Regions from separate parts of the Staphylococcus haemolyticus genome, predicted to be linked through region 1. Evidence: predicted binding sites of a transcription regulator. Region 1 holds the regulator's gene; each other region holds the start of a gene.

The links. The regulator LexA, encoded in region 1, represses DNA repair genes until DNA is damaged. The targets are predictions, from matches to a motif close to CGAACATATGTTCG.
Positions count from the first base shown of each region.
Region 2: a site for LexA is predicted at 8,377-8,390, ahead of EQ029_RS01405 (YolD-like family protein). Genes of this name have one in related genera too.
Region 3: a site for LexA is predicted at 2,099-2,112, ahead of addB (helicase-exonuclease AddAB subunit AddB). Genes of this name have one in related genera too.

Region 1 is NZ_CP035291.1:1,524,266-1,534,720, forward strand. It holds gene tkt (transketolase) at 1-1,553, opposite strand, end outside; gene EQ029_RS07325 (DUF896 domain-containing protein) at 1,657-1,890, opposite strand; gene sosA (DNA damage-induced cell division inhibitor SosA) at 2,014-2,247, opposite strand; gene lexA (transcriptional repressor LexA) at 2,390-3,013, shown strand; gene EQ029_RS07340 (CAP domain-containing protein) at 3,243-4,268, opposite strand; gene guaC (GMP reductase) at 4,283-5,260, opposite strand; gene rpsN (30S ribosomal protein S14) at 5,407-5,676, opposite strand; gene rpmG (50S ribosomal protein L33) at 5,857-6,006, opposite strand; gene EQ029_RS07360 (catalase) at 6,099-7,610, opposite strand; gene EQ029_RS07365 (amino acid permease) at 7,824-9,278, shown strand; gene EQ029_RS07370 (hypothetical protein) at 9,419-9,733, shown strand; gene EQ029_RS07375 (Cof-type HAD-IIB family hydrolase) at 9,821-10,455, opposite strand, start outside.
Region 2 is NZ_CP035291.1:312,968-323,422, forward strand. It holds gene dptG (DNA phosphorothioation-dependent restriction protein DptG) at 1-1,331, shown strand, start outside; gene EQ029_RS01390 (DUF87 domain-containing protein) at 1,312-6,522, shown strand; gene EQ029_RS01395 (hypothetical protein) at 6,576-7,097, opposite strand; gene isaB (immunodominant staphylococcal antigen IsaB family protein) at 7,299-7,829, shown strand; gene EQ029_RS01405 (YolD-like family protein) at 7,940-8,353, opposite strand; gene isaB (immunodominant staphylococcal antigen IsaB family protein) at 8,740-9,315, shown strand; gene EQ029_RS01415 (arginine repressor) at 9,501-9,965, shown strand; gene arcA (arginine deiminase) at 10,322-10,455, shown strand, end outside.
Region 3 is NZ_CP035291.1:1,937,552-1,948,006, forward strand. It holds gene addB (helicase-exonuclease AddAB subunit AddB) at 1-2,065, opposite strand, end outside; gene lepB (signal peptidase I) at 2,228-2,800, opposite strand; gene lepB (signal peptidase I) at 2,815-3,339, opposite strand; gene EQ029_RS09325 (TVP38/TMEM64 family protein) at 3,344-3,916, opposite strand; gene EQ029_RS09330 (glucose-6-phosphate isomerase) at 4,146-5,477, opposite strand; gene EQ029_RS09335 (argininosuccinate synthase) at 5,811-7,013, shown strand; gene argH (argininosuccinate lyase) at 7,006-8,388, shown strand; gene EQ029_RS09345 (glycerophosphodiester phosphodiesterase) at 8,576-9,538, shown strand; gene EQ029_RS09350 (Glu/Leu/Phe/Val family dehydrogenase) at 9,690-10,455, opposite strand, start outside.

The sequences.
Region 1 (10,455 bases):
GTTAATACTAAAGAAGTTGGTGTTTGTTCTGATTCAAGAGCTACTTCCCATGCTACTCTTGTTTCATTTCCATCAGCTGGACGAATGACATTCATATTTGGTATTGATCTTAAGCCCGCTAATTGTTCAATAGGCTCATGAGTAGGTCCATCTTCACCTACAGCGATTGAATCATGTGTGAAGATGAATGTTGAATTTAATCCCATGATAGCTGATAAACGCAACGCTGGTTTTAAGTAGTCACTAAATACAAAGAATGTTGCACCATAAGGGTGTAATCCACCATGTGCTGCCATACCATTTACAGCTGCACCCATTGCGAACTCACGTACACCAAACCATATATTTTTACCTTCAGGTGTATTTCTATCATAATCAGTCGCTTCTTTAACGTTAGATTTGTTAGAACCAGCTAAGTCAGCAGAACCACCAAAGAATGACGGAACTGATTTACTTAATGCTTGAATTACTTCACCTGAATCAGCACGTGTTGCTGCATTATGATCGCTATCAAAGCGTGGTAATTCATCTCTATAGTTTTTAGGTAGTTTACCACTAATAGCTAATTTAAATTCATCTGCTAATTCTGGATATTGTTTAGAATAATTTTCTAGTAATGCTTTCCATGCATCTTCATGCTCATTTGCACGTTTTAACATAGTTGTTTGGAAAATTTCATATACTTCTTCTGGCACATTGAAACGTTTCTCAGGATCTAAACCATATGCTTCAAAAGTTAATTTTCTCTCATCTGAACCTAGTGGTGCACCATGAACACCATTAGTACCACTCACGTTTGGAGCACCATAACCGATAATTGTTTTAACTTCAATCATAGTTGGACCATTTTGAGATTTAGCTTTAGTTATTGCTTTATCGATAGCGTCTAAATCATTACCATCTTTTACTAATATGTGATTCCAACCGTAACTTTCAAATCGTTTCTTAACATCTTCAGAGAAGGCTTTATTTAATTCGCCATCTAATGAAATATCGTTTGAATCATATAAAACAATTAGTTTATCTAATTGGTTATGGCCAGCAAATGAAGCAGCTTCATGAGAAATACCTTCCATTAAATCACCATCAGAAGCTAGCACATAAGTATAGTGGTCAACTATATTGAAATCATCTTTATTAAATTTACCAGCTAAATGGTCTTCAGCTAAAGCCATACCTACAGACATAGCAAAGCCTTGTCCAAGTGGGCCAGTAGTAACTTCAACACCATCAGTATGTCTAAATTCTGGGTGTCCAGGTGTTTTAGAACCCCATTGTCTAAATTGCTTTAATTCTTCTAATTCAAGACTGCCTGAAACATGTAACAAGCTGTATAATAGCGCAGAGCCATGTCCAGCCGACAATACGAAGCGGTCTCTATTAAAATAGTCTTTAGATTGAGGATTAAAATTTAAGTGGCGTGTCCATAAAGTATAAGCCATTGGTGCTGCTCCCATAGGTAATCCAGGGTGACCTGAATTAGCTTCTTCGATTGCATCAATACTTAAAGCTCTAATCGTATCAATCGCTAGTTGATCTTTCTCGTTAAACATCTCTAATACTTCCCTTCTACTTTAATCATCTTTCGTATATTATAACTTAAAAATATTGAAATTGATAATCGTTTAAACTGAACGAACTATAATCTAATATTTACTAATCTTTATTTTGTTCTTGTATCTTTTTTAATTTTTCAGGTGTTACATCATTACCTTCAGGATCTATCACCTTTGTACTCTCAATTTGTTGTTTAAACCCTTTTCTAAATGCTTCGAGGTATTTCTTACGTAATTTCGATTGCTCTTTAGCTTCAGCTTCAGTTAAACCTTGTTCCTTTTTCTTTTTAGCAAGCTCATTAATTCTATCTATATTTAAATTATCATTAGACATAACTATCACTCTTTCTATATTCCCATTAATATTTTCTCTTTTACTTCATAAAATATAACAAAAAAGAGGTCTGGACAAAAGCTATTGACATTTAAATAGCTTTGACAGACCTCAAATTTATAATCATCTTACAAATGCGAACACTTTGTAGTTATTTTGTTCCCCATTTGTAGTATTTACGTTCTTATTATCATCTTTAATAATTGCCTTTTTAGAAATAGTATGGTCAGTTATTTCGTACGTTCGTTCCATTTGAGCGTTATGATATAAATTCATGAAAAATACTATAAAAACAACACAAGATATTGATACAACAGCTATATTAGTTAATAATTTATTTTTATATTTATTAAACATTACTTTCACCTCTAGAACATTTGTTTGTATAAATACTTTAACAGAACATCTGTTCTTAGTCAACATAAAAACGAACAAATGTTTGTTCAATATTAAAATCAGTGCTATAATATAGTTAAATAAAATTAGGGAGTGCCTATATATGAGAGAATTAACTAAACGTCAAAGTGAAATATACGATTATATTAAACATGTAGTACAAACTAAAGGATATCCACCAAGCGTACGAGAAATTGGTGAAGCAGTAGGGTTAGCGTCGAGTTCAACTGTTCATGGTCATTTATCTAGACTGGAAGAAAAAGGATATATTAAACGAGACCCTACGAAACCGAGAGCCATTGAAATTGTTAGCGAACAAACTAACGATGCAGTTAATATGGAGGAAACAATTTATGTTCCTGTAATTGGTAAAGTTACTGCCGGAATTCCGATTACTGCAGTTGAAAATATTGAGGAATATTTCCCTTTACCAGAACATTTAACATCAACTCACAATAGTGATATTTTTATTTTAAATGTTGTGGGTGAAAGTATGATTGAGGCAGGTATTTTAGATGGAGATAAAGTTATAGTTAGAAGCCAAACCATTGCTGAAAATGGAGACATCATTGTTGCGATGACTGAAGATGATGAAGCAACAGTTAAACGCTTCTATAAAGAAAAAACACGTTATAGATTACAACCTGAAAATAGTACAATGAGTCCTATTTATCTTGATAACGTTACTGTTATCGGTAAAGTTATTGGTTTATACAGAGAACTGTAGTTTTAATTTCTAAAATTTACGTTAACCTCTCTCTTATATATTTCTATATAAAAAGAACTAGCAAAGTCTACAATGTAAACTTCGCTAGTTCTTTTGCTTTTCATTTTCTTTTTTATTCAAAATTTCTTTAACCTTATCTAGAATATCTAGTTTATTAACATCTTTAGTTGTCATAATATCAACTTCCTTATCAACAAAAAGATACCCTTAATAAGTCTCGTTAAAACACTTAGCCCGTATAATTTTCTGTCCAATATGGTTGTCGTTTTTCATTAAAATCAACGCCTACGCCTAGAGTACTGAAATTTGTATTCAATATATTCTTTCTATGACCAAGTGAATTCATTAACCCCTCATGAGCAAATATACTATTTTGTTGCCCATACGCTAAATTTTCACCTGCCACATTGAAATCAATGTCATCATCTTTTAATCGATCAAAAGGAGATTCACCATCTAAATTGTTATGATCAAAGTAATTTTGTTTTACCATGTCTTCACTATGATTTCTTGCTGTATTGGAGACATCTTTTGAGTAACTAAGTGTATTCAACCCATGCTGTTTACGCTCAGAATTAACTAAATCATAATTTTGATATTCAAAGCTTTGTTCTAATGTTGAAGATGGCGCACCGTAATGTTGAGTCAACCTTTTTTCCATGGCATCACTAACTTGAAGTAATGCAGTAACACCATTGTCATTATGTTTATCATAAAAAACAGTTGTATAAATATTATCTTCATGGAAAACATCATACTCATCGCTACTTATATCAACACGGTATCTACCTTTAACAATTTCCTTTAAAGGTTTACCAAGTCTATCCTCAACAACATTTTTAGGGGTGTTATATTTTACCTTAGATTTAGATGTAATGACATTTTGATTACTATATAAAGCATTGACTTTATTTCCTAAATAGCTAACCATTATGAAATTATCGTAATCATTATTGTAATAGGTATACCATTTAGCGCCATATTCATTAGATGTTACTCTTTTAGGTTTCCCCAATTGATTTTCAACTTTGTCTTTAGACATATTCATCTGAATATTATTAATAGCAAAGTCCTGTTCTGTAGGTGTTTTGAGCGTATTGTTTTTTAAACTCGAATCTTGATTCATAACTTGCTGAACTTTACTTCTTACGTCATTCTGTAATTTTACTAGTGTTTGATTTTCCTTTAATGGTATGAATAAAGCTACAACTAATAACACCAAAGAAAACAAAAGAAATTTTTTAATAACATACACCTACCACTCAAGTTTTAATCCTTGTCCCCATTAAAAATTGAATTTCGCACTATAACATAATCGACAGTTGTTAATGATTTTAAATCTTTTCCACCTGCATATGAAATCGAGCTTTGTAAGTCTTGTTGCATTTCAACTAAAGTATCTTTTAATGATCCTTTATGTTCAACAAACATTTTTTTACCTTCAACATTCTTGTGTTCACCTTTTTGGAATTCAGATGCACTACCAAAATACTCTTTATAACGTTTGCCGTCTAATTCAACTGTTTCACCTGGCGATTCTTCGTGAGCCGCAAATAGAGATCCTATCATTACCATGCTTGCACCAAATCGAATTGATTTAGCAATATCGCCATGTGTTCTTAAGCCACCATCAGCGATTATAGGTTTACGCGCTGCTTTACTACAAATATTTAATGCTGCTAATTGCCAACCACCAGTGCCAAAACCAGTTTTTATTTTTGTGATACAAACTCTACCTGGTCCGATACCAACTTTAGTTGCATCTGCACCTGCATTTTCAAGTTCTCTAACACCTTCTGGCGTACCAACATTTCCAGCAATTACAAATGTTTTTGGAATATATTTTTTTATGTGTTTAATCATTTTAATAACTGAATCTGAATGACCATGAGCTATATCAATCGTAATATATTCAGGAACTAATTGTTTGTCAGCTAATTCTTCTATAAACTTAAATTCATTTGCTTTAACACCTACAGAAATAGAAGCAAACAATCCGTCTTTTTGCATTTTTTGAATAAATGGAATACGAGCTGCTTCGTCAAATCGATGCATAATATAAAAATAATCATTTTTTGCGAACCAATGAGCTAATTCTTCACTCATAACAGTTTGCATATTCGCTGGAACAACAGGTAATTTAAATGTTTTCGGTCCAAATTGGACAGTTGTATCACATTCTGAACGACTTTCAACTATACATTTATTTGGAATTAATTGAATATCTTCATAATCAAAAATTTTCATACTTTTTAGCCCCTATACAATCTTATTTATTAAGTAAAAACGAACGTTTAGTATATTAAATATAAAAATCATTCATTTTCTCACCCTTATATACTTTACAATTTTTTAATTGTCTTGTAAATGGACTAAAGTACTAGATTTGCATTTTACCAACTTGATTTTTTGACACCAGGTATTTGTCCTTTGTGTGCATGTTCTCTAAAAGCAATTCTAGACATTTCAAATTTTCTTAATACACCTCTTGGACGTCCTGTTACTTTACATCTTCGAGTTAAACGCGTTGGTGAAGAATCACGTGGCAACTTACGTAATGCTTCATAATCTCCTTTAGCTTTTAATTCTTTACGTAATTCATAATATTGATTAACTAATTTTTCTCTTTTCATTTCTTTAGCAATTTTAGATTTTTTTGCCATATATTTCACTCCTGTTTTTTAAATCGTAATTATTACGTTTTATATAATAACACATGATTTTAAATTTACAAGACTGATGACTTAATTTCATTTAAATAATTAAAAAAACCGAAGTATAAGATTATTATACTTCGGCAAGCTCTAAGTTTATCTTTAATGTCGTATTTAAAAGATAAGAGATTATTTAGTTTCACGGTGTAGCGTGTATTTATTTAATCTTGGGCAATATTTTTTCATTTCAATACGCTCAGGATTATTACGTTTATTTTTAGTAGTAATATAATTACGATCGCCACATTCTGTGCAAGCTAATGTTACATTAACGCGCATAATTAACATCCTTTCTCATTTAACTAGGAATACTTACGATTTAAAATTTTACCATATTAAAATGCTCTACGCAATCTAATTTTTTAGTACTATTAAAAATTCTCGTAAGTTTCGTCGTTAGTACCTTCTAAATCAACATCATTAATATCGATTTCTAATGCTTTGGCAACACCTTTACCATATTCTGGATCAGCTTTATAACAATGACGAATATGTCTATGTTTAACGTCTTCACTCACACCATCCATTGCATTTGCTGTGTTAGTAAAGATTCTTTCTTTAGCATCATCAGATTGTAAACGGAACAATTTACCAGGTTGTTCAAAGTAATTATCATCATCTTGTCTTTGATTGTACTCATAACCGTCTCCATCTACTGGGAATGCTGGTTTTTTATATTCAGGTTGTGATTGGTAAACACCTTTATTATTTGGATAATAATGAGGTCCACCACCTTGATTTCCATCAAGGAATCTCATTTGACCATCACGACTAAATGGACACATATTTTCAATGCCAACACCTTTAGGTTGGTTAACAGGAATTTGCCAATGATTGACACCTAATCTATAACGTTGCGCATCACCATATGAGAATAGACGTCCTTGTAACATTTTATCTGGTGAGAAATCTAGACCAGGAATAATGTTTGTTGGAGCAAAAGCAGCTTGTTCAACATCCATGAAATAATTCTCAGGATTTCTATTTAGCTCAAATTCACCCACTTCAATTAATGGGTAATCACCTTTATACCAAACTTTAGTTAAATCAAATGGATTATCTGGATGATTTTTAGCTTGTTCCTCTGTCATAACTTGAATGTACATTTTCCATTTTGGATAATCGCCATTTTCGATTGCATCGTATAAGTCACGTTGTGATGACTCTCTATCTTGACCTACAATTTCAGCCGCTTCATCATCTGTATAATTTTCAATGCCTTGTTGTGTTCTAAAATGATATTTAACCCAAACACGTTCACCCTCATCATTGTACATAGAATACGTATGTGAACCGAAGCCGTGCATATGACGGAAGTCTTTAGGCATACCTCTATCTGACATTAAAATTGTAACTTGGTGTAGTGCTTCCGGTACGCCAGTCCAGAAGTCCCAGTTATTTTGAGGGCTTCTCATATTTGTTCGTGGATCTCTTTTTACGGCACGGTTTAAGCTCACAAATAATTTTGGATCTCTAAAGAAGAATACAGGTGTGTTATTACCTACTAAATCCCAGTTACCGTCTTCAGTATAGAATTTAAGTGCAAATCCTCGGATATCTCTTTCTAAATCAGCAGCGCCACGTTCACCCGCAACTGTTGAGAAACGTGCAAACATTTCTGTTTGTTTTCCTACTTCTGAAAAGATTTTAGCATTTGTATATTTCGTAATATCATTTGTTACTGTAAACGTACCGAATGCACCTGAACCTTTCGCGTGCATACGTCGTTCTGGAATTACTTCACGATCAAAATGTGACATTTGTTCTAAGAAATATGCATCTTGCATTAACAACGGACCTCTAGGACCAGCTGTCATACTGTTTTCTCTATCTGAAACTGGGTGCCCAAACAAACCAGTTAATCTTTTATCATCTTTCGCCATAGTTAATTCCCCTTTCACTTATTTATAATAATTATAATGTAGAATCTACTAATAATAAACCCATAACCCCTATAATTAAAACATTTTTAATAACCTATAAAATTTCAGAAAATTTAAAATTTTTAAGCTGATTTGTTGAAAAGTTATTGAATACTGTCCTTAAAAGGATTAAAATGGTTTGTATATTTTAAATTTAGAATTAGGAGACATCATATGGAAGATAACAATATGAAAAGAGGTCTTAACTCAAGACACATATCTATGATTGCTATAGGTGGCGCAATTGGTACGGGGCTCTTTGTAGCAACAGGTAGTGTTGTTGCTCAAGCCGGTCCTGGTGGCGCTATATTAGCTTATTTATTAATTGGCATAATGCTTTACTTTTTAATGTCGTCAATTGGTGAATTGGCAACATTTTATCCTGTTTCAGGATCGTTCAGTTCATACGCAACGCGATTCGTAGACCCTTCTCTAGGTTTTACTATGGGATGGTTATACTACATCATGTGGGCATTAGTATCCAGTGTAGATGTTATGGTAGCTTCAAACGTTTTATATTATTGGGATATATTTAAATTCTTTAGTCCACTTACTTGGAGTTTAATCTTTATCACAATTGTATTTTTATTAAACATCTTCACGGTAAAAGCTTTTGGGGAAACTGAATTTTGGTTATCTTTAGTTAAAGTATTAACTATTATTATATTTATTATTGTTGGTTTCTTGATGATCTTCGGTATATTAGGTAGCCATACTTACGGTTTTGAAAACTATACTAAAGGCGAGGCACCATTCGTAGGTGGTTTATCTGGTTTCTTAGGCGTTTTACTAGTAGCCGGATTCTCAGTTGGTGGTACTGAAGTTGTAGCAGTAACTGCTGGCGAATCTGATAATCCAGAAAAAACAATGCCTAAAGCTGTTAAACAAGTTTTTTGGAGAATTTTATTATTCTATGTATTATCAATTGGTGTTATTGCAGCTATCATTCCTTATACAGATCCATTATTATTAAATGAAAATGAATCAGTAACACAAAGCCCTTTCACAATTGTATTTGACAGAATTGGTGTTGCTTTTGCCGCTTCAGTTATTAACGCTGTTATATTGACATCATTATTATCTGCGACAAATTCAGGTGTTTACACCACTAGTAGAATGTTATTCTCTTTAAGTGATGAAAAACAAGCACCAAAGTTCTTAAGTAAGCTTAATGAAAAATCCAAATTACCTTTAAGAGCATTAGTTACAACATATATTCTAATCGTTGCAATTATCATTATTGCTAATTTTTATTCAAATGCTGTATTTAGTTTATTAAACATTATAGGTTCATTGGTAATCATTGTTTGGGCAGCTAGTTCATGGGCACAAGTGAGATTGCGTAAAGCTATTAAACTTCAAGGACAAGATATCAATCAACTTTTACCTTATAAATCACCATTGTACCCTCTTGGACCAATTTTAGTATTTGCAACTTTAATTTTCTTATACTTTGGTAATTCAATTGGAGATTTATTCGATGGTAATATAGGTAAATTTTTCGTTAACATCTTACCTATTATTATTTTAGGACTCATTTTCTTAGCTCATAAATTAATAAGAAAAACGAAGTTCGTTAAATTAAATGATATGGATATCACACCACATCATTATCATAAAGAAAATTAAATAATAAAATGCGAGCACTAAAAGTATAGTAAATCCTTTTTAGTGACTCGCATTTTTTTGTTTCAACATATTGATATTTTCGAAAAAACAGTTATCTAGTATAATAGTAGTAAAGATAATGACTTAGAGGTGAAAGCAAGATGGTTGGTCAAACAAACTTATTTGATGATGTCATTAAGAGTGAAGAACGTTTCGTTATAGTAGTACAATCACTAGAAGAAAAAAATGGTCAATTACTAAAACGTACATTAAGAGAGTACCCTAGTCTTGAACATGACCAAATGGAAAATTTATTTACACATTTAAAAGATGTATTTAGTACTGAACCTTTCAGAGAAAACCAGTCTGCATTTACAATTACAGTGTATACAAATTTAGATTATGCTGCTGATCAAGTTTACGCTTATGTAAAGCGATCAAAAGGGAAGCACGAATGGACACATACTGCTAAATAATAAAAAAGGCATGAGATCGAATGGATCATTCATCATGGTAATTATGATGAAATAAACTACATTCGTATACTCATGCCTTATTTTGTATTACAAAAGTGTTTTTAAAGCTGCGGGAATACCATTAGAATCGTTATCTAACGTTATTTTGTCTGCAATAGCCTTCAGTTCCTCATTTGCATTTCCCATCGCGATAGCACAACCCACTACTTCAAACATTGATTGATCATTTAAACTATCACCAAAACAAATTACTTCAGATAATGATACATTTAATTTTTCACATAATGCTTTAATCGCATTACCTTTTGAAACATCCTTTGCCATAAATTCTAAAAAGAATGGTTTACTTGTTGTTACATCAATTTCTGAATTAAAACTTCCATGCATATCATCACGTACTTTAGCAATATTTGTTGCGTAATCAACGCCCATCGCTTTTGGAACGCTATCGTTAATATAAGCTTTAATATCATTTACACGTTTCATAGGTAGCCCGGTAAGTTCTGATTCAATATCTCTATATTCATGATCACCATCATGGATAATATGACCATCTTGATATGTCAGGATTAAAAAGTTATGTTCACGACAAAAATCCACAATAAGGTCAAAATTCTTCTTAGATACACTTTGACTCACTTCTACTTCTTCTGTTGCTACTTTGATTGTTTTACCGCCGTTGTAACTGATGATATAACTATCATGAACATCTAATTCTAATT
Region 2 (10,455 bases), 1.2 Mb from region 1:
TAAAACATTTAAAATTAGATGAAGGTTCTCCTAAATATAACAGAAGCTTTGATTATAATATACTTCCCTTTTTTACTCGACAAAACGAAAGAGCAAAATTTAAAAATGGATTCATGCCGATTATTGGGGCTATGGCTAGATACAGTTTAGGTTTAAAAATTGAATATAATCATGAAGACTATGATATAAGCAATATCTATGAAAATGTGGAGAGTGTAGGACATCTTGATGAAAATGAAAAAAACATGTTACTAAAAAGACTCTTTGATTTTGATAAGATATCTTCAATTAATCATCCTCGGATACTTAATTTTCAACCATTAAGTGAAGGTTCTGATAAAAAAGGAGAAATCAATATAGCTTTATATATAAGTAAAGCTTTTGATTTAAATAATAATTTAACTTGGAAAAACTTTATTAGTACAACCAAATCTCATAATTTAATGGAAAAAATGTTTTTTGATTCAATAAAAAAAATTGGTACTAAAGAAATAAAGAATAGTTTTGTCACATTACCAGATGATTTATTTACTACGCGAAAAGAAGACTTAGATTTTTTATTGAAACATAAAGATTTTGCTTTAAAAAATTTAGATAAATTCTTTGCTTTTTATTATTTTCAGTATATTACACAGACAGTTATCAATACTGATAATTTAAATAAAATTAAAAATGGAGTAGAGTTAGAGCCATTGTATTTCACATTAGATAGTGAAAAGTTATCCTCATCTAGGATTACATACAAAAAAGGATTCAATTATATTAAAGAGAGAAAAAAATATACTTTAACAAATGACAATTTAACAGGGTATTTAAATATTATAATTAAGGATATAAAAAATGACGATAAATTTTATTCATTAACAGAGATACTGAATTTTGATAATAATATGATAAAAAATATAAACTATGAATTATCTAAAATGATGAGGATTTATAAAGAAAAATTGTCTAAGGAAGATGAAATATCAGATGATTTCATGGAGAATTTAAAGGTCTTCAAAAAATGGTTATACACTGATTTGGATGCTGCTACTAGTTCGCGATATTCAAAATCAATAGACGAAATTGGAGACTTATATTTTCTAAAAAGTCGTGGTAGTTTAGGGAAAACATTGACAATCAGGAACGACTTATTAATATTATTAACTTCAATAATTGTTAAGGATGAAAAGAAATTAATTAAAGAAGTTTTTGTAGAGTTTGAAAAACGAGGAGTCTTTTTTGATCGATATACAAAAGAAGATGTAGTTAATTTCTACGAGAAAATGAATATTCTTGATAAGAAAAGTGATAGTGGGGAGGTAAAGTATGTCAAACCAGTTTTATAATTTTTTAGATAAAGAATTAAGAGCTTATTTAAATAGCACTTCTTTAAACGCAGGGGATAGGTTCTTTTTGATATTAAATAATGACGATGAAATAAGTAGCTTAAAAACAGCAATTGAAAATTCAAAGGATAAGAAAGTTAACAGCTTCAGATCAAATGAATTCAGCTTTGAAACTATTTATTATATGATAAACGATAAAAAAGTAATCTTTGTTTTCGCGCACGATGGCGTTACCAATGATTTTTTAGTGACTATAAGAAATAAAGTATCTTTGCAAAAAGGAGAATGGGAAAATTCAGTAGTTATTTTCTTGATGAAAGAGGACTTAGATAGTATAACAGGCGGCTCATTAGATTTATCTAAAAAAGGAGCACCATTCCATACTAATTCTCTAAAGCAAAACTTAGATAAAATAGTTAATAAGGAGAATCATAGTTTAGAGAAACATGAAAGCGAAATTTTAAAATTTGTAATAGAAAGAAAATTCTCAGATGAACTTGTTAAATATACTTTGCTAGACTTTGAATCTGTATTTAGTATTATTCAACAAGGTGAAATTAAAAAAGAAGATTATTTAAAATTGGAGCTTTTTGAAGATAAACAATTAAAGAGTTTTTCAAATTCAACTAAAGATATAAAAAATAGGCTTATTGAAAATAGTGATTTATTTGAGACTGTTTCAGTTATACATGATAGAGGAAATATTAAAGAAGATATTGAAGAAAAATTCGGTGTCAGTGCCCCTCCTAAATTAGTAAAAGATAATTGGTATGAAGCGGAATTCGAGCCAATTAGAAAAAGTAAAGAGACGGTTGATAATGAAAAAAGGGTGAAAATAGAGTTTAATGATGAAGGATTTTATCATCAATTTAATAATATTGAAGTATGGAATAAAAATTCTGGGACAACTAAGGTTAAATCAAGAGAAAAAAATATAATTATCTTTAAAGAATTCTCAAACTTAGAAACTATAATCTTACCTTTTGACAAACATGATGATATTAATCCATCTTTTATTAATACTAATAGAGCGAAAATATATAACCTATCTAAAAAAGAGACGTCAAAAGTACAATTTAAATCTAAATCTAAAGGTAAATTAGTCATTGATCTTAGTGAAATTAAAGATGAAAATGAGTACTTTATTGATTTTACATATAAACATAATAATTCAACTTCTTTAACTTTTAAATTTAGGATTTTGTTAGTGAATTTTAATAGTTCCAATATTGAAAATCTTAAAACTAAGTATAAGTTGAAATATAATGTTCAAAAGAAAAAGGTTGAATTTATCTTAGATAATGTCGAAAATTTACTATCAATTAATGATGAAAATAATAATCTAAGTAAAGTGTTTGAAAATGGAGAAACTTACGATTTGAATGAAATTTCAAACTTAGACTTCAGTCCATTAGTTAATGCTGATATTGATAATATTTATATTAATTTAAAAATCAATGATATTGAGTATATAGTTAGATTAAGTGAATTTGTAAATAAACCGGTTCCAGTTTCAAGTTCTAATTTAATAAAAAAGGTTTTTGAGAAAAAAGAATCTATGATTGTTAAAGATAATATAGCTATTCAAGATACAAATGAATATTATCTATTTAATGATTTTAAAATCATAACGCAAATTGAAAAATCAATGATTGAAAACAACTTTACTAATGGAGTTATTAAAGATAACCAGCTAGTTGGTGAAACAAAAAGTTTACCACCTTTAGTAGAAAAAGCATATAAGCAATTGTGTGAGGTAATAATTCAGAAAAAAACAGTTCCTAGTTTAATGTATTATGATGAGGACATTAGTAGAGCTGTTTCTAATTATTGTGAAACTATAGAAGAAGTATTGAAAAGTTTAACTGATAATGAAAAAATCACTGAAAAAGAAATATTAAATGTACATGAATTAGGTACTGTGACCGATGATAACAATATATATTTCACCTCATTACATCCACTAATATTAAGATATGAATTAAATAAAACTGAACGTTTTAATGATGATGAAATAAGTGAAAAAGTTTTTAGAAAATATAATCCTATCGGTTTATTACCATATTTTGTAGATGTAGAGTCTAATTATTATTTCGCTAACTATACTGAAAGTGGAGCCAGATGGATTACATATAAACCTTTTGAGACTACAAATAAAATGAGCTCAGAAAAAATGCAGTTTATTATTAAAACACGTTTGAACAACTATAAACAACACTTTAAATATTTATTTGATATTAATAGGAACTATGCACTTAAAGTAAGGTACATTGATGTTAAAGATTATAAGACAGTTATTAAAGGAACTATTGAACACCTTTTAGATCAAATGAAAGATATACAATCAATTCATTATTTAAATCCAGTAAATGTATATATGGATGCTATTGAAATTATTGATAATATATATGCTTTATATAACATTAAAGACAGCGATGAATTATTAGAAGCATATAATATAAAAATTCCTAGTAATATTAAAAAGAAATTTAACGAAGAAGATATATTGGAAACAATAAAATCTAAAATAAATATATTCGTTAATAAGCAAGAAGAAAATATCTATCACATTACGTTTTTTAATTTTAATCAAGAACCTAAGTTTAGTGTGAGCAATCTTAAAGAAATTTACTCTTCTGTTACTAGTAAAGGTCTATTATCAAATATTAGCTATACTAAAATAGGTAATTCATATTTATCTGGATTTGGTACGAGAGGTATATCAGAGAATAACGATTTAATTTATAGTGCATTATTGTGGAATAGTTTTGTTTCTAATAATAAAAATTATCGATTAAATCCATATAAGAAAGATGAAGGAATCGTTAATAATGTTATTAGTATCGAAAATCAAAACCTTGATGGTGTTTTTAACGATACGAATTGGGTAACATTTATAGATCCTTCTGTTGATTTATCTTATTTCAATAGTAATGATTATGATTTGTATGTTATTCATTATAATGATCAAACTTCATCGTTTAATTATGAATCAATTACTGTAACAAATGATACAGAACAATATAGTAATATTCTTAAAGAATTTTTAAATAAAGTTAACGTAGATTATACTCCACATAATATTGATAATATTATCCGATCTTTCAATATCCTTAATGGTGAATGGCTTTTATCAGTTATAGGAAATAGAGGGTCTAAATCAAATTACGGGGATCATTCTATTAGAGAAAAATTAAGTATTATTTCAGCATATAAACAAGTGTTATCAATATTAGCCCATGAAAAAATAACTTGGATTCCAATTTCTATGGAAGAAGTACTTCGAGTGAGTAGACAACAAGGTCTGGATGCAAGTTCAGATGTTTTCTCGGCTAAGGAACTTAATCATAGTGGCTCTATTTCAGATGACTTGTTATTTATAGGCTTAGAATTGGAAGAAGAAAATGCAAATGTCCATTTTATGCCAGTTGAAGTAAAAGTCGGTATTAATCACACTAATGTGATTGAAAAAGCTAAAGTACAAATAAGTCATTTGTTTAAAGTACTGGAAAAAGAATTGATTACTCCATCTTCTCAAGTTTTAACTCAAGATTTTTATAGACAATTTTTCTTGAATTTATATTTTGGTAATTTAAATAAATTTATTGAAAATGGTGTAATTGTGGATGAAAAGATGCACTACATTTATGAGAAAAGAGCAGAAATTTTAAACGGTAACATTACTTTCTCTACTAAGATAAAAGATGAATATGGTATAGGAATAGCAGTATTATTTAATCAAGAAAATAGTTTCAGAAAATTAATTAAAGACAGCGAGAAAAATGTATATGAATTACATTTAACTGAACTAGATGCGTATAATGACGCAGAAAAGGATTATGAAACTGTTAAACATGAAATATTAAACAATCAGAGAGGGATTGATTTAGCAAATTTACTAGTTTCCCATACAAATTATAATCTAACTAATGAAAATAGTGATGTATCAACTTCCACTCTTGAAGATGAAAATAATGTGAACAATGATTCTAATAAAGTGGAAATTCCTCCTACTAATGATTGGGAAGATAAACCTTCTGTTATTGAGGAAATAGATAGAACTGAAGAAAATCACGATTTAGAAAATGTGAGAATTTTATTAGGAAATGCAAAAGGTAGTACTGAAAAAGTGTATTGGGAGTATGGTCATAAACAATTACCTAATCGCCATATATTAATTAGCGGCAAATCTGGACAAGGTAAAACTTACTTTATGCAATGTCTTCTATATGAAATGGCTAAAAATAAACTTGATAGTTTAGTAGTTGATTACACAGATGGTTTCTTAAACAACCAATTAGAAGAGGAATTCACACGAAAACTAGGAAATAATCTCAATACTAAATTTATTTTTAGAGATAAGCTTCCGATAAATCCTTTTAAAAGAAATGAAATAGACTTAGGTGGCTTTACCGTGCCAGAAGAAAATGATGATATAGCAGATAGAGTAGTTCAAATTATAGATTTCGTATTTAAACTTGGTATCCAACAAAGTAGTTTATTAAAAGAATCTATCAAAAGTGGTTTAGATATATATGGCGAAAACTTTACTTTCACTAAATTAAAACAAAGATTGATTGATCAAGAAACTACTAATGCTAATACTTTAGTTGGAAGAATTGACAAATTATTAGATAAAGACCCGTTTGCATATAACAACAACGAGTTTACTTGGAATGAAATATTCAATAATGAAGGTAAAGTAACTATTATGCAATTAAAAGGTTTTGTTGCAAGTATTCAAAAAGTGATAACTGAATTCTTACTATGGGATTTATATAATTTTACCGAACGAGAAGGAAGTAAAAATGTTCCTATCCCTGTTTTATTAGATGAAATGCAGAACTTGAATCATAAAGAAAGTTCTCCTACAACTAAAATTTTAAAAGAGGGTAGAAAATTTGGATGGTCTTCATGGCTTGCTACACAGTCTATCAGCTCTATAAAAAATAACGGAGGAGATATTTCGGCACTATTTAATGCCGCTGAGCAAGTTCACTTTGCCCCACCGGAAGATCAAATCGCCTTTATTAGTAAGAATAAAAATAATGACGAAAAAAGAAAAATGGAACAAGATTTATCATCATTAAATAAAGGAGAATGTTTAGTAATAGGTTTTTCTAACATTAATGGAGAACTAGTCAAAAAAACAGAAATTGTTGAAGTAACTTCTTTAGAAGATAGGGAATAATTAAACTAGGCCGCCTAATGGGTAGTTATAAGACTACTCATTAGGCGGTTGTTTTAATTGTCTTTATTATTTTGACTGCTACCCTGAGCTGAACTACTTGAACTTTGTGTTGAACTACTGTTAGTTGTCGTTTTATTTTGGGTGCTAGGTTGTGTTGTTGATGGCTTTTTCGTAGAAGGTTGTTGTGTACTTGGTTGTTGTGTTTGTGTTTCTTTAGTATTCTTTTCTGAAGTAGCACTTTCTGAACTATTTTGTCTTGAACTGTTTTCTTTTGTTTTAGATTGTTGTGTTTGAGTTGTCGAGTTATTTTGTTGTGTAGAATAACTTTGTTGCGTGTTTACAGTGTTGTTTGACGCTGATTCTGATTGTGCATTTTCTCCATTATCAGATGTAGTAGATTGCTCATCAGTTTGTTCTTCTTTCGTTTTATCTTTCTTCTCTTTTTTATCATGCTTCTCAGTTTTATGATCATCACTCGAATTTGAATGTTTAGTACCAGTTGCTGCAAAGAATATTGAAAAACCTAAAGCAACAACAAGTAATAAAATGACGATACCTGCCAATACTTTTTTCAAGGTGTATCCTCCGTCCTTAATTCATTTCTTTATCTTATTATAATAAAACTTCATAAAATAGATAGTATTTACACAATTTTATAATATTAAATTTTGTTTACTAAAATTTTTGATAAATAGGTCTTAAGTACAGTGAATGTTTGTATGTATTGTGCGATAATATAAATGAAGTGTAATTCTAATATAGAAAGAAGGACTAACATGAATAAAGTAGTTAAAACTATTGCCTCAACAACATTAGCATTTGGAACACTTTTAGGAGTGAGTAGCGCGGTATTACCAGTACAAGATACTGCCCATGCAGCAACGCAAACTAAAGGGTATTACTACTCTTATAATGGTTACGTGGATAAAGACGCTAAATTCTTAACAGACAAGAACTTTATTAACGCAATCAAACATGACAACATTAAATTTAATGGTATCAAACTTGCTAAAACAAATAGCACAACTGTAAAAGAAAAGTATAATCAGAAATTTACTGGCGTAACAAGCAATGGCAAAAAAGCGAATAAATTACAATTTATAGTTAAAGGCGATTTAACGTACAGTCAACTTAAAAAAGCTTATGGTAAAGATTTGAAAAAAGTAAAAGGCAACAATAATGTTAAAGGTAGCGGTATTTACGTTTATAAACCAAATAAAGATGGTTTAGCAACATCATTTGTTCTTAATAACAATAAAGTTGTAGAAGTAGATATTAGTTACGTAGGCTTTACAACAAGTAAATAATATTTAGAAGAGCGCATAAATGGGACTTTCTCATCTATGCGCTTTAATTTATCTCTAGTTAAAATAAAAATCATGTTTCAGTGATATGAGTCACCAATTACGCAGCACACTTACTCTACATTACAAATAACCTCAAAATCGAGTTTCATCGTTTGTGAACCATTCTCATTACTAATTGTGATACAGCGATTTAGCGAATCGATACGACGTATATACGCAGCAATTGATTGAATATAGCCATTTCTCCAATAACTAATCATTGCCAATTGGTGCTGTGTGAATTTATAAGTGAGCTGTCGATTGATATTTTCGAATTGATCATCTGACAATGAAGGCATGGCAATTTTATTCTGTTCCTCAATAAAATCATTCAATCGTTGATATTGTTCTGGCATTGTCGCAAAGGGAGCCCACTTCACCATGCCACGTCCTTGAGGAATATTAGCGTCTAAATATTGTCTTGGTATTTTACGATAATCAGTTTCATATTTATATTCATCTGGCGCATTAGGATTTGGAATCATGTTAACCACCTCAAATTCATTATAGAACATATGTTCGTATTTTGGAAGTGGTTTTCTACAATATAAATTAATTTTATATTTATTTTGGAAAAGTAAAAAAGACTATATAAAAGAGCCATAAGTTTAACAAAGGGGAAGTAAACTTATGGCTATAGTCATTACATAATATAACTTTTTGTGAAGGAGTTAATGGGGATGTTACTCCTATATTTAGTATAACATAATTTATATAAAAACATTATTTAACGATTTATGAAAATTAATTTTGTGTAATTATAAACAACATTACATCAAATATGAAACACTTCTAATTAGTTAAACAAAATTGTATAACAGTCATGAATAGCGTATGATATGTTTAGTTATAAAGAAAGAAGGCTTCTAATTTGAGAAAAACTACAAAAACATTAGTCACAACGACATTAGCACTAAGCACATTATTTGGTGTAGGTGTTACGAGTGCATTGACGGAAACATCTATTGCACATGCTGAATCTAAAGCTACGACAAACACAACTCATTCTAAAGCGAACGCGACATCTGCATATTACAATTATAAAGGATATGCAGGTCAAGACGTGTCATTTGTATTAGATAAACATTTTAAAAATGCAATAAAAGCTGAAAATGTCACATTCAATGGTATTAAATTGAAAGCAACAACATCATTTAAAAATGTTAAAAAATATGATCAATATTTTAGAAACGTTTCGAAAGATGGTAAAACGGCATCATTACTTGATTTAAACGTAACAGGTAAAATGACATTGGATCAATTAAATAAAACTTACGGTAAAGATTTACAAAAGGTAAATAACCATAAGCATAATACAACAGGCATCTATTTCTACCAGCCAAATACAAAAGGAATGACAGTATGGTTTGATGTAGATAAAGGTAAAGTTGATCGCGTAGTAATGGGCTATAGCACTGTAAAACAAGCTATGAAAGAAACAAAATAACTTAACTTGAAAGACACCTCAAAAGTTGGATGATAAATCTCACTTTTGGGGTGTTTTTATGTAAATAATTAAGTTTATAACAGAATTTATGAAATACCCCACACAAAGAAAGACAAAAAAATGATACGTTAAAAGTAAAACATAAATATAGCGTAGGCTGTATAGGGATAGAGGGAGTTTATAATATGAAAAAGAATAAACGTCTAGATCTCATCGCAACGGTAGTTAAGAATAACCGATTTAACAAAAAGGAAGAGATTGCAGATTACATCGATACGCATTTCGGGGTACGCTATAGCGTAACTACGATTTCAAGAGATTTGAAAGAATTAAAGATTTTTAAAGTTCCAGCTGTAAGTAATCAATCCTATTATAAAAAGTTAGATAATACGCAACAAATGGATGCTAAAACGAAACTGCTACATTATTACGACAGTGAAATTAAAAGTATTATAATAAAAGATAGCTACATACTTATCAAAACATCTCCAGGATTTGCGCAATGCATTAATTATTTTATTGATCGAATGAATATTAATGAAATATTAGGGACAGTAGGTGGCAATGACACATTGATGGTACTAACTAATTCTGAAGAAATGGCTAAATATGTGCATTATAAATTATTTAATCATAAATATTCAAATTAATGTATAAAATATAATGTAGATTTACTTTTTTATATTATCTATAATAGAGTGTAACGCACCTAATTTATAATGTTCATAACCTAAGTAGTTATATAAATGTAGATACAAATCACGGGTGTTTATAAATACAGAATGATGCATAAAAAACTTTTTGGTTAGACATCGGCATGTCAACATGAATGAAATATACATAATAATCACTAATCACCTAACATTATTGTATATTCAATCAAAAATATGCATTGAATAACCAAAAAGCATGAATTAACACACATTTACAATGTGAAAACAATCACATAATGAAATATGAAAGCGCTTTATACTCTAGTTGTAGATAAATAAAGGAGGAAATGAATATGACTCAAGGACCTATCCAAGTAAACAGTGAAATCGGCAGATTGAAAACAGTATTACTCAAACGACCTGGTAAAGAACTAGAAAATTTAGTACCAGATCACTTAAGTGGCTTGCTATTCGATGATATTCCTTA
Region 3 (10,455 bases), 410 kb from region 1:
GATAATGAATATTCATTACTTCTAACCCATTGAACAACCCTTGTATTTGGTCTATAAATGGACTTTTTTCTTTATCCTCACCTTGTGCACCCATTAAACTATATGAAAATGTAACTTGTTCACTGCCTCGTGTCATTGCAATATAACAAACAAACGCTTCATCCATTTGTAAGATATCTGATGTAGGACTTAATTCAACTTGTGCTTGTTGTTCAAACACTTTCTTTTCTTCATCTGTTATTAGACTAGAAGAAGAAACCGGTTGCGGCATAGCACCATCGTTCATTCCAACCATATAAATATGTTTTTTATTGTCTACTTTCGCTAAGTCCATTGTCCCTATACTCACTTGATCGAGGGTTTGAGGAATCATTACAAATTCTAATTGTTCTAAACCAATATCAAATACCTCTAAAAAGCGTTTAAGAGTCATTTCTTCATTATCAAATACAGTGACTAAATCATCTAAAATTTGAATAAGTCCATTCCAAATTTGATCTATTTCTTCAGCTTCTTCATGACGACCATCGACGTCCAATTGGTCACGGTGAGTCATTAAATATTTAGGTAAATCAAATGCCTCCATTGTCTCATAGAAAGCTGTCGCAAAACCTCTCACATTTTCTGCTTCGTTCATTGCTTTTTCAAAAGTTAATATTTTATCAATAATATCATTTTTTAAATGAACTACTTGCTCGAAATCTTCTCGCTCTTCAGTAGTTAATTTATGTTCTTTACGTCCCATTTTCGTAAAGTTATCAATACTAAACAGTTTTTCATCAAGCCAACGTTTGCCATAAACACCACGTTCAACGACAAAGTTCTCTAATAAATCAATTAAATATGCACTATCCTTAAAGTGATTAGTTAGAATATTGGTTTTAATTAAACGCATCATAGGACTAATATTCCAGTTTGTTTGAATAACTTCCAAAAGTGAGCGTACCATTTCCATGATCGGATGGTGTGTCATTGATCTTTTAGTGTCAATATTAAATGGAATATCGTACTGTGGAAGAACAGAGTCAAATAAATATGCATAAGCTTCATCACGATACAAGATAGCAATGTCTTGATATCTATATTGCTTATCACGTGTATCTTTAATAATTTGGCGAGCTACTTCATTAACTTCTTCACGTATACTTGAGGATTCTAAAATATTAATACTGCCATCGTAAGCGATAGGATTAATTTGCAATGCGTCAAATTGTTGTTCCAGTTGTATTAAATCTTTATTGTTAAAACGATATTGTTGTTTAAAGAATTGTTGTTGTAATTCTATGTTTAAATCTTTAGCAATTTCCTTTAAATGTGTTAATACCTCTGAGGGTTTTCTGAATAAACTAAATGGATCTTCATTACCATCAGTTGTTAAAAGAACAGTAACTTTTTTGGCGCTTTGAACGAGTGCTTTAATAATTTGATATTCCAATGTAGAGAAGTTGTGGAATCCATCTATGTATACCTCTGCTCTTTTAATCCATTCTGATTGACTTAAAATATCAATAAAATGATTTAAACTATCCTCTGAAGTAATAAATTCGCCATTTATGCGTTCCTCAAAATACTGATAAATAAGCGATATATCTTCTAATTTATGTCTAGTTCTCGTCTTCAAGTCATTATCTTGCAAAAATGTATGTAAATGTTCTGGCGTAACAGAATATTTCTTAAAATCTTGAATTTGTTCACTTAACTTCTCACTAAAACCATAATAATTTACTTGTGATTGATATAGTTTTAATTCCGATTTATGTTGTTGAACTAAATCATAAATCATCATCTCGGTAGCCGCTTGCGTTAGTCGTTCTTCAGTTAATCCTCCAACCTCTTGAAAAACTCTATAACTTAAGCGTTCAAAGTGAAGCACTTCAGTTCTTAGACTTCCATTCAATTCTTTATCATTAACAAATGCTTGTTCTAATTGAAAAGTACTCTGTGTTGGTGCTATTAAAACAATTGGATCGCCTAGAGGATCCTCTTTCATTTGTTGCTTAATATTATCAATCATATGATGAGATTTGCCTGTCCCTGCTCTGCCAATGTATGCGTTCAACTCCATTATGCCCACACTCCTTTGAACTTATTTTAACACAGAACATACGTTCTTAAAAATGTTTTGTTAGGTCGAAATATTGAACAAAAAAAGACTGGCGGAATCTCTATGAACATTCCATTACCAGTCTTGCTATGTTAAAAATTAATTCATTAATACTAATTTTCCTTATTTTTCATTATCTGGATTAAAATTAAACTTAAATTCACTGAATGGCCAAAATCTAAATGATACTTTACCAACAATTTGATCTCTATCAATTAAACCAAACGCCCTACTATCCTTACTGACTTCTCTGTTATCACCTAAAACTAAATATTTACCTTTTGGTATGATATTTGATTTAGGATTTGCATTTAGTAAATCTTTAGTTTCAAATGAACCCGTAATATATTCACCTTGTTTACGTTTTTCATTGTAATCAAGATAAGGTTCATTTATCTTTTTACCATTAACATATAGTTTATCATTTTTATAAATAACGTTATCGCCAGGTACACCAATGACACGTTTAACATAATCGTCTTGTTGATTCGCATGAAATACGATTACATTACCTTTTTTTATGTCTCCAACTTTATATCCTAGAATGTTAACCATGACGTGTTCGCCATCTTTTAGTGTTGGATCCATTGAATCGCCTTTTATAGTATATGATTTAGCTACGAAGTTAACCATTACCCATACAAGTAATAAACCTACCGCTATGGCAACAATCCATTCAACTATTTCTTTCTTCAATTTTAACACCTCCTCTACTTATTAAACTGATAGGTAAATTCTTTAAACGGATAATACTTTAAACTAACATCTCCTACGATATCGTCCTTATCTATTAATCCATATGTTCTTGAATCACTTTGTTTATCACCATTATCATTTAAAATAAAATATGAATTTGGCGGAATAATATCACCATCAGAATCATGTAAATCTCTTATTGCAAAATTATTAATATCTCTATTTTTAGCATAAAATTTATTAACTTGTCTATCATCTCTATACAATTTACCGTTTCTAACTTCAATTGATTCACCTGGCTTGCCGACCAATCTACCAAAGTGTAATTGATTATTATGTCGATACATGATAATATCTCCATCCTTCAACATGTTAAAGGTAACTTTAATTTTATTAATAATGACACGGTCACCTTTATTCAAAGTTGGTGACATATCATCAGTTTGAACTACAGCACTTTTAACTAAGAACATTTGTATAAACATGACAAACAGACAAGCAAATAGGAATGCTACAATCCAACTTGTCACTCTACGCACTTTGTCACTCCTTGTCTGAACCCATGAAATAGCCCTCGACTTTCTTACCAACAAACCATAACGCTATAGTAACTATTAATACCATTATTGCTCTAACAGGATGTGTGAAAAATGAGGTTACACTTTTTCCCATAATCGCCAAAAATGTAATAGAAATTAACTTAGATATAAGTAAAATTATAAAATAATATTTGCCTCTAATATGAGAGAAACTTGCCACAAAATTAACTAGTGTATTAGGTGTAAACGGAAAACACATTAATATAAATATTGGTACTAAGCCCTGTCTATCAATAAAATGAATAAGGCGTTCAACTGATCGTCTTGATTTAATCCGCTTCATAAAGTTAGCATTAACAAATTTTCTACAGAAAAAGAACACTGTATAAGTACCTGCTACAACACCTAACCAACTAATAATCGTACCTGCTATAAAGCCATACGCATGAACACATAAAATAACATACAATGTTAAAGGAAGTACTGGCACAATGGCTCTAAAAAATAAAATAATAAATCCAGCCAGATAACCAAAACCTTGTAATAAATCAAACCATTGTTCAATTTGATGAAACATAGTTACATCAAATCCTTCCTATTGGATTAACAGTTATTATTTCATAGAAATATTGTACACTGTTTCATTTATAAATCTACCTATATAATAATAAATCAGTCACAGGTAGTAGTTAGAACTCATTCCTTAGCTTTAATATAAAGATATATATTAGAAAAGTCGATACGGAATTTAATCCATATCGACTTTGTAAGACATATTTAATTGACGCTATTGAATGACTAGAGAATTATAAACGCTCTTCTAATTCTTTCTTCTTATCTTCAAATCCAGGTTTACCTAATAATGCAAACATGTTTTGTTTGTATGCTTCTACTCCAGGTTGGTTAAATGGATTAACACCTAATTGATATCCACTCATTGCACACGCTAATTCAAAGAAGTATACAACATAACCAAATGTTTCTTCGTCTAAGCGTGGAATATTCACAACAACATTAGGAACGCCACCATCAGTGTGAGCTAATAGTGTACCTTCAAATGCTTTAGTATTAACTTCATCAATTGTTTTACCTGCTAAGTAATTTAATCCATCTAAATCATCACTATCTTCTTCAATTGTAATATCGTGTTTAGGGTTGTTTACTTTTACAACTGTTTCAAATAAGAAACGACGTCCTTCTTGGACATATTGACCTAATGAATGTAAGTCAGTTGTATAGTTTGCACTAGATGGATATATACCTTTAAAGTCTTTACCTTCAGACTCACCATATAATTGTTTCCACCACTCATTGAAATATTGCATTGACGGTTCATAATTAATCAACATTTCAGTAGTGTATCCTTTGCTATATAAAATATTACGGATTGTCGCATATTGATAAGCAATATTTTCATCTAATTTATCTGATGATAATTCTTTACGCGCTTTGTTTGCACCAATCATAATTGATTCAATATTTATGCCAGCTGTTGCAATCGGTAATAGACCCACAGCAGTTAATACAGAATAACGACCACCAACATCATCTGGTACTACAAACGTTTCATAACCTTCATTATCTGCTAATTGTTTTAATGCACCTTTTGCTTTATCTGTAGTAGCAAAGATACGTTTTTTAGCTTCTGCTTTACCATACTTATCTTCAACTAATTGTTTAAATAATCTAAATGCTACTGCTGGTTCTGTAGTTGTACCAGATTTAGAAATAACATTTACTGAAAAATCTTTATCTGATAAGTAGTCTACTAATTCTTTAGTGTACGTTGATGATAAATGATTACCCACGAATACAATTTCAGGGTATTCATTTGAATTGCGGAATGATGAAGTTAACATTTCAATAGCAGCACGCGCACCTAAATATGAACCTCCGATACCAATTACTACTAATACATCTGAATTAGATTTTATACGTTTTGATGCTTCCACAATTCTTGAAAATTCTTTCTTATCATAGTCTTCCGGAAGATTCACCCAACCTAAGAAATCACTACCTGCACCAGTACCTTCGTGAATCGTTTTATGAATTGTTTTAACGATATCTTGTTGTTGATCAATTTCATGTTGACCAAAGAATTCCAATGCTTTTCCATAATCTAATTGAATATGAGTCATTTTATAAAAGCCTCCTGTATGTCCTTGTTGATTTAATTTTACTAACTTTAAGCCTTCTATTCAATTGACATGACTGACTATTCGAATATTTTCAAATTAATTCAACAATTTTAAGACATTTTTTAATAATTTTAAAATGAATAATTTCTAAATAAAATAATACTTATATTTCCATATCAATATGTCACATATCCTTTTATACAATTGATATGTTGATGATAAGAGTATTTTCAAATTTTTGTATATTTATGTAAAAAAATGGTTTTATTTTCATTTAATATCTGTTAGTATAAATTTATATCAATTTTCAGAAAAATTATGAGGTGAATTTTAATGAAAGAGAAAATCGTATTAGCATATTCAGGTGGATTAGATACAAGTGTAGCCGTTAAATGGCTTATAGATAAAGGCTATGATGTCGTAGCTGTATGTTTAGATGTTGGTGAAGGTAAAGATTTAGATGTTGTATATTCTAAAGCACTAGATATGGGTGCAGTTGAGTGTCATATTATTGATGCTACTAAAGAATTTAGTGATGACTTTGTAAGTTATGCAATCAAAGGTAACTTAATGTATGAAAATAGTTATCCACTCTTATCAGCTTTATCTCGTCCACTTATCGCTAAGAAATTAGTTGAGATTGCTGAACAAACTAATTCTGTCGGTATCGCGCATGGTTGTACTGGTAAAGGTAATGACCAAGTTCGTTTCGAAGTTGCTATTAAAGCATTAAACCCTAACCTAAAAGCATTTGCGCCAGTAAGAGAATGGGGTTGGAGTCGTGAAGAAGAAATTGATTATGCCATTAAACACAATATCCCTGTTGGCATCAATCACGATTCTCCTTATTCAATTGATCAAAACTTATGGGGTAGAGCAAATGAGTGTGGTATTTTAGAAGATCCGTATGCTGCCCCTCCAAAAGACGCTTATGATTTAACAGCAGAGTTAGAAGATACACCAGATACACCTGATGAAATTATCCTTTCATTTAAAAACGGTGTTCCAGTTCAATTAAATCATCAAGATTATGACTTAGATCAATTAATATTAACTTTAAATGAATTAGCTGGAAAACACGGAATTGGACGTATCGACCATGTAGAAAATCGTCTAGTTGGTATTAAATCTCGTGAAATATATGAAACTCCAGGTGCAGAAGTAATATTAAAAGCACATAAAGCACTTGAAACATTAACGTTAACTAAAGATGTAGCTCATTTTAAACCAGTGATTGAAAAACAATTTGCTGAACAAACTTATAATGGTTTATGGTTCTCACCATTAACTGATAGCTTAAAATTATTCATTGATAGCACGCAACAATATGTTGAAGGTGATGTTAGAATTAAATTATTTAAAGGTAATGCCATTGTTAATGGAAGAAAATCTCCATACACGCTATATGATGAAAAATTAGCAACATACACTAAAGAAGATGCATTTAATCAATCGGCAGCGGTAGGTTTCATCGATATTTATGGTTTACCTACTCAAGTAAATGCATATCTTCATGGAGGTTATAGTAATGAGTAGTAAAGCATGGGGTGGCCGTTTTCAACAACAGCCGGAAGATTGGGTAGATGAATTTAATGCTTCCATAGATTTCGACCAAACATTGTTGGATGAAGATGTCCAAGGTAGTATTGCACATGCTACCATGTTAGCTAATCAAAATATCATTTCACAAGATGATAAAGACGCAATCATTAATGGCTTAAAAGAGATTCAACAAGACTTTCATAATGGGAAGCTTGCGTTTAAAAAATCGCTTGAAGATATTCATTTAAACATTGAACATGAACTCATTCAACGTGTCGGTGACGCTGGAGGTAAGTTGCATACAGGTCGTAGTAGAAATGACCAAGTGGCTACTGACTTGCATCTATACGTAAAAAAAGAAGTACTTGAAATTCAAGACCTTATTCGATCATTCCAAACATCCATTCTTAAACTAGCTCAATCACATGTGGATACAATCATGCCAGGATATACACACTTACAACGTGCTCAACCGATTTCTTTTGCACACCATGTTATGACATATTTCTGGATGCTAGAAAGAGACTATTCACGTTTCGTTGATAGTATGAAACGTATTGATATTTCACCATTAGGTGCAGCTGCATTAAGTGGTACAACACACCCTATCGATAGACACGAAACGCAACAATTATTAGAATTTAGTTCAGTTTATGAGAATAGTTTAGATGCAGTGAGTGATCGTGATTACATTATTGAAACTTTGCATAATATTTCATTAACTATGATTCATTTATCACGTTTTGCTGAAGAAATTATCTTTTGGTCTACGGATGAAGCGAAATTCATTACCCTATCTGATGCTTTCTCTACAGGTTCATCTATTATGCCTCAGAAGAAGAATCCAGATATGGCAGAACTTATTCGTGGTAAAGTAGGACGTGCTACAGGACATTTAATGAGCATGCTTGTAACATTAAAAGGGTTACCACTTGCATATAATAAAGACTTACAAGAAGATAAAGAAGGTTTATTTGACTCAGTACGTACTATAAAAGGTTCACTACGAATTTTTGAAGGTATGTTAGATACAATGACCGTTAATACAGACCGTTTAAACGAAACTGTGCATCAAGACTTTTCAAATGCAACGGAATTAGCTGATTATTTAGTAGCTAAAGATGTACCATTTAGAAAGGCGCACGAAATTGTTGGTAAAATTGTCTTTGAGTGCATTCAACAAGGTATCTATTTATTAGATGTACCTCTTGAACGTTACAAAGAATTAAATTCAAATATAGATCAAGATGTTTATGATTATCTTAAACCGGAAAACTGTCTTAGCCGAAGAAAAAGTTATGGTTCAACAGGCCAAGACGCAGTACGTCATCAACTGAAAGTTGCTGAAAAATTATTAAATAACGATTAATTTTAGAGGTTGGGTATGGGCCAACGAATTCTGAATGAATTCTATCCATTCTCAACCTTTTTGTTAAATATATTGAGTGAACATTAATTATATTATAGTTATTTAAAGCTTCTGCAAATTCACTTTCTTACACAAAATATCACTGATAGATTTTAATTATACATTTAACTATGAAAGGATGAGTTTGTTGAAAGCAAGTAATAAAGGTATCATTTCATGTTTAACAGTAGCCAGTTTGAGTCTAGCGATTATACATACGCCCGTTGAAGCAAGTGGTGGTGAATCATCAAACACTACAACTACGAACCTAACTAATGCATCTAAAACTCAAAACAATCATACTAATTGGTCAAGAAATTTAACAGGAGAGCGCCATACTACTATTGCACATCGTGGTGCTAGTGGCTATGCACCAGAGCATACTTTTGCAGCGTACGATAAAAGTCATAATGAATTAGGTGCCTCATATATTGAAATAGATTTACAACGCACTAAAGATGGTCATTTAGTTGCAATGCATGACGAAACAGTTGATCGTACAACAAACGGCTCAGGACGTGTCGAGGATTATACATTAGCTGAATTAAAGAAATTAGATGCAGGTTCATCATTTAATGAACAAAATCCTCAATTAGCCAAAGATAGTTATAAAGGTGCTACAGTTCCAACATTAGATGAAATTTTGACACGTTATGGTACAGATGCCAATTATTATATTGAAACAAAGCAGCCTGATGTTTATCCTGGCATGGAACAACAACTGCTAGACACACTAAACCGACATAACATGCTTACTTCAAATTCTCTAGAAAATGGACATGTCCTGGTACAATCATTTTCAGAAGCTAGCTTATTAAAAATGCATCAATTAAATTCAAATGTGCCATTAATACGCCTATTGGATAAAGGTGAATTAGCTCAACAAAGTGAAGCAGATTTACAACGTATTCGTTCTTATGCAATTGGTGTCGGTCCTGAATATAGCGATTTAAATGCACAAAATACAGCTCATTTAAAAGACTTAGGTTTTCTCGTACATCCATTTACGGTGAATGAAACTGCCGATATGCAGCGCTTGAACCAATACGGTGTTGATGGTGTCTTTACAAACTATGCTGATCAATATAAAGCAATAAGTTCACAAAAGTAAGTAAAAGTTTTAATACAGTCCGCTACTGCGAATTTGCAAAATAGCATCATTATATAATGTAAGTCTCAGGCTCTTGAATCAAAACAAAAACGCTATAACTTGTTTCATTCCCATAACAAGCTATAGCGTTTATTTATGTTTATATATCGGTTTATGCCCAACCACGGTAGCGAGCTGCTTCTGCAGTACGTTTAATACCTACAATATAAGCTGCTAGTCTCATGTCAATTTTTCTATTTTGTGCTAATTCGTAGATTGTATCAAACGCATCTACTAATTTTTCACGTAATTTATCGTTAACTTCCTCTTCAGACCAATAATAACCTTGGTTATTTTGCACCCATTCGAAGTATGAAACTGTTACACCACCAGCACTTGCTAGTACGTCTGGTACCAATAAGATACCACGTTCAGTTAAAATTCGTGTAGCTTCAGGTGTAGTAGGTCCGTTAGCCGCTTCAACAATAATATCGGCTTTAATATCATGCGCATTATCTTCAGTGATTTGGTTAGAAATCGCAGCTGGTACTAGAATGTCACAATCTAACTCGAACAATTCTTTGTTAGAAATTGTGTTATCGAATAAGTTTGTAACTGTACCGAAACTATCACGACGATCTAATAAATAATCGATATCTAAACCTTCTGGATCATGTAATGCACCATAAGCATCAGAAATTCCTACGACTTTTGCACCCATGTCATATAAGAATTTAGCTAGGAAACTACCTGCATTACCAAATCCTTGGATAACTACGCGAGAACCTTTGATTTCCTTACCACGACGTTTAGCTGCTTGTTCAATAGCAATCACTACGCCCAATGCAGTTGAACGATCGCGTCCTTGTGAACCACCTAATACGATAGGTTTACCTGTAATAAAACCAGGTGAGTTAAATTTATCTAAAGCACTATAT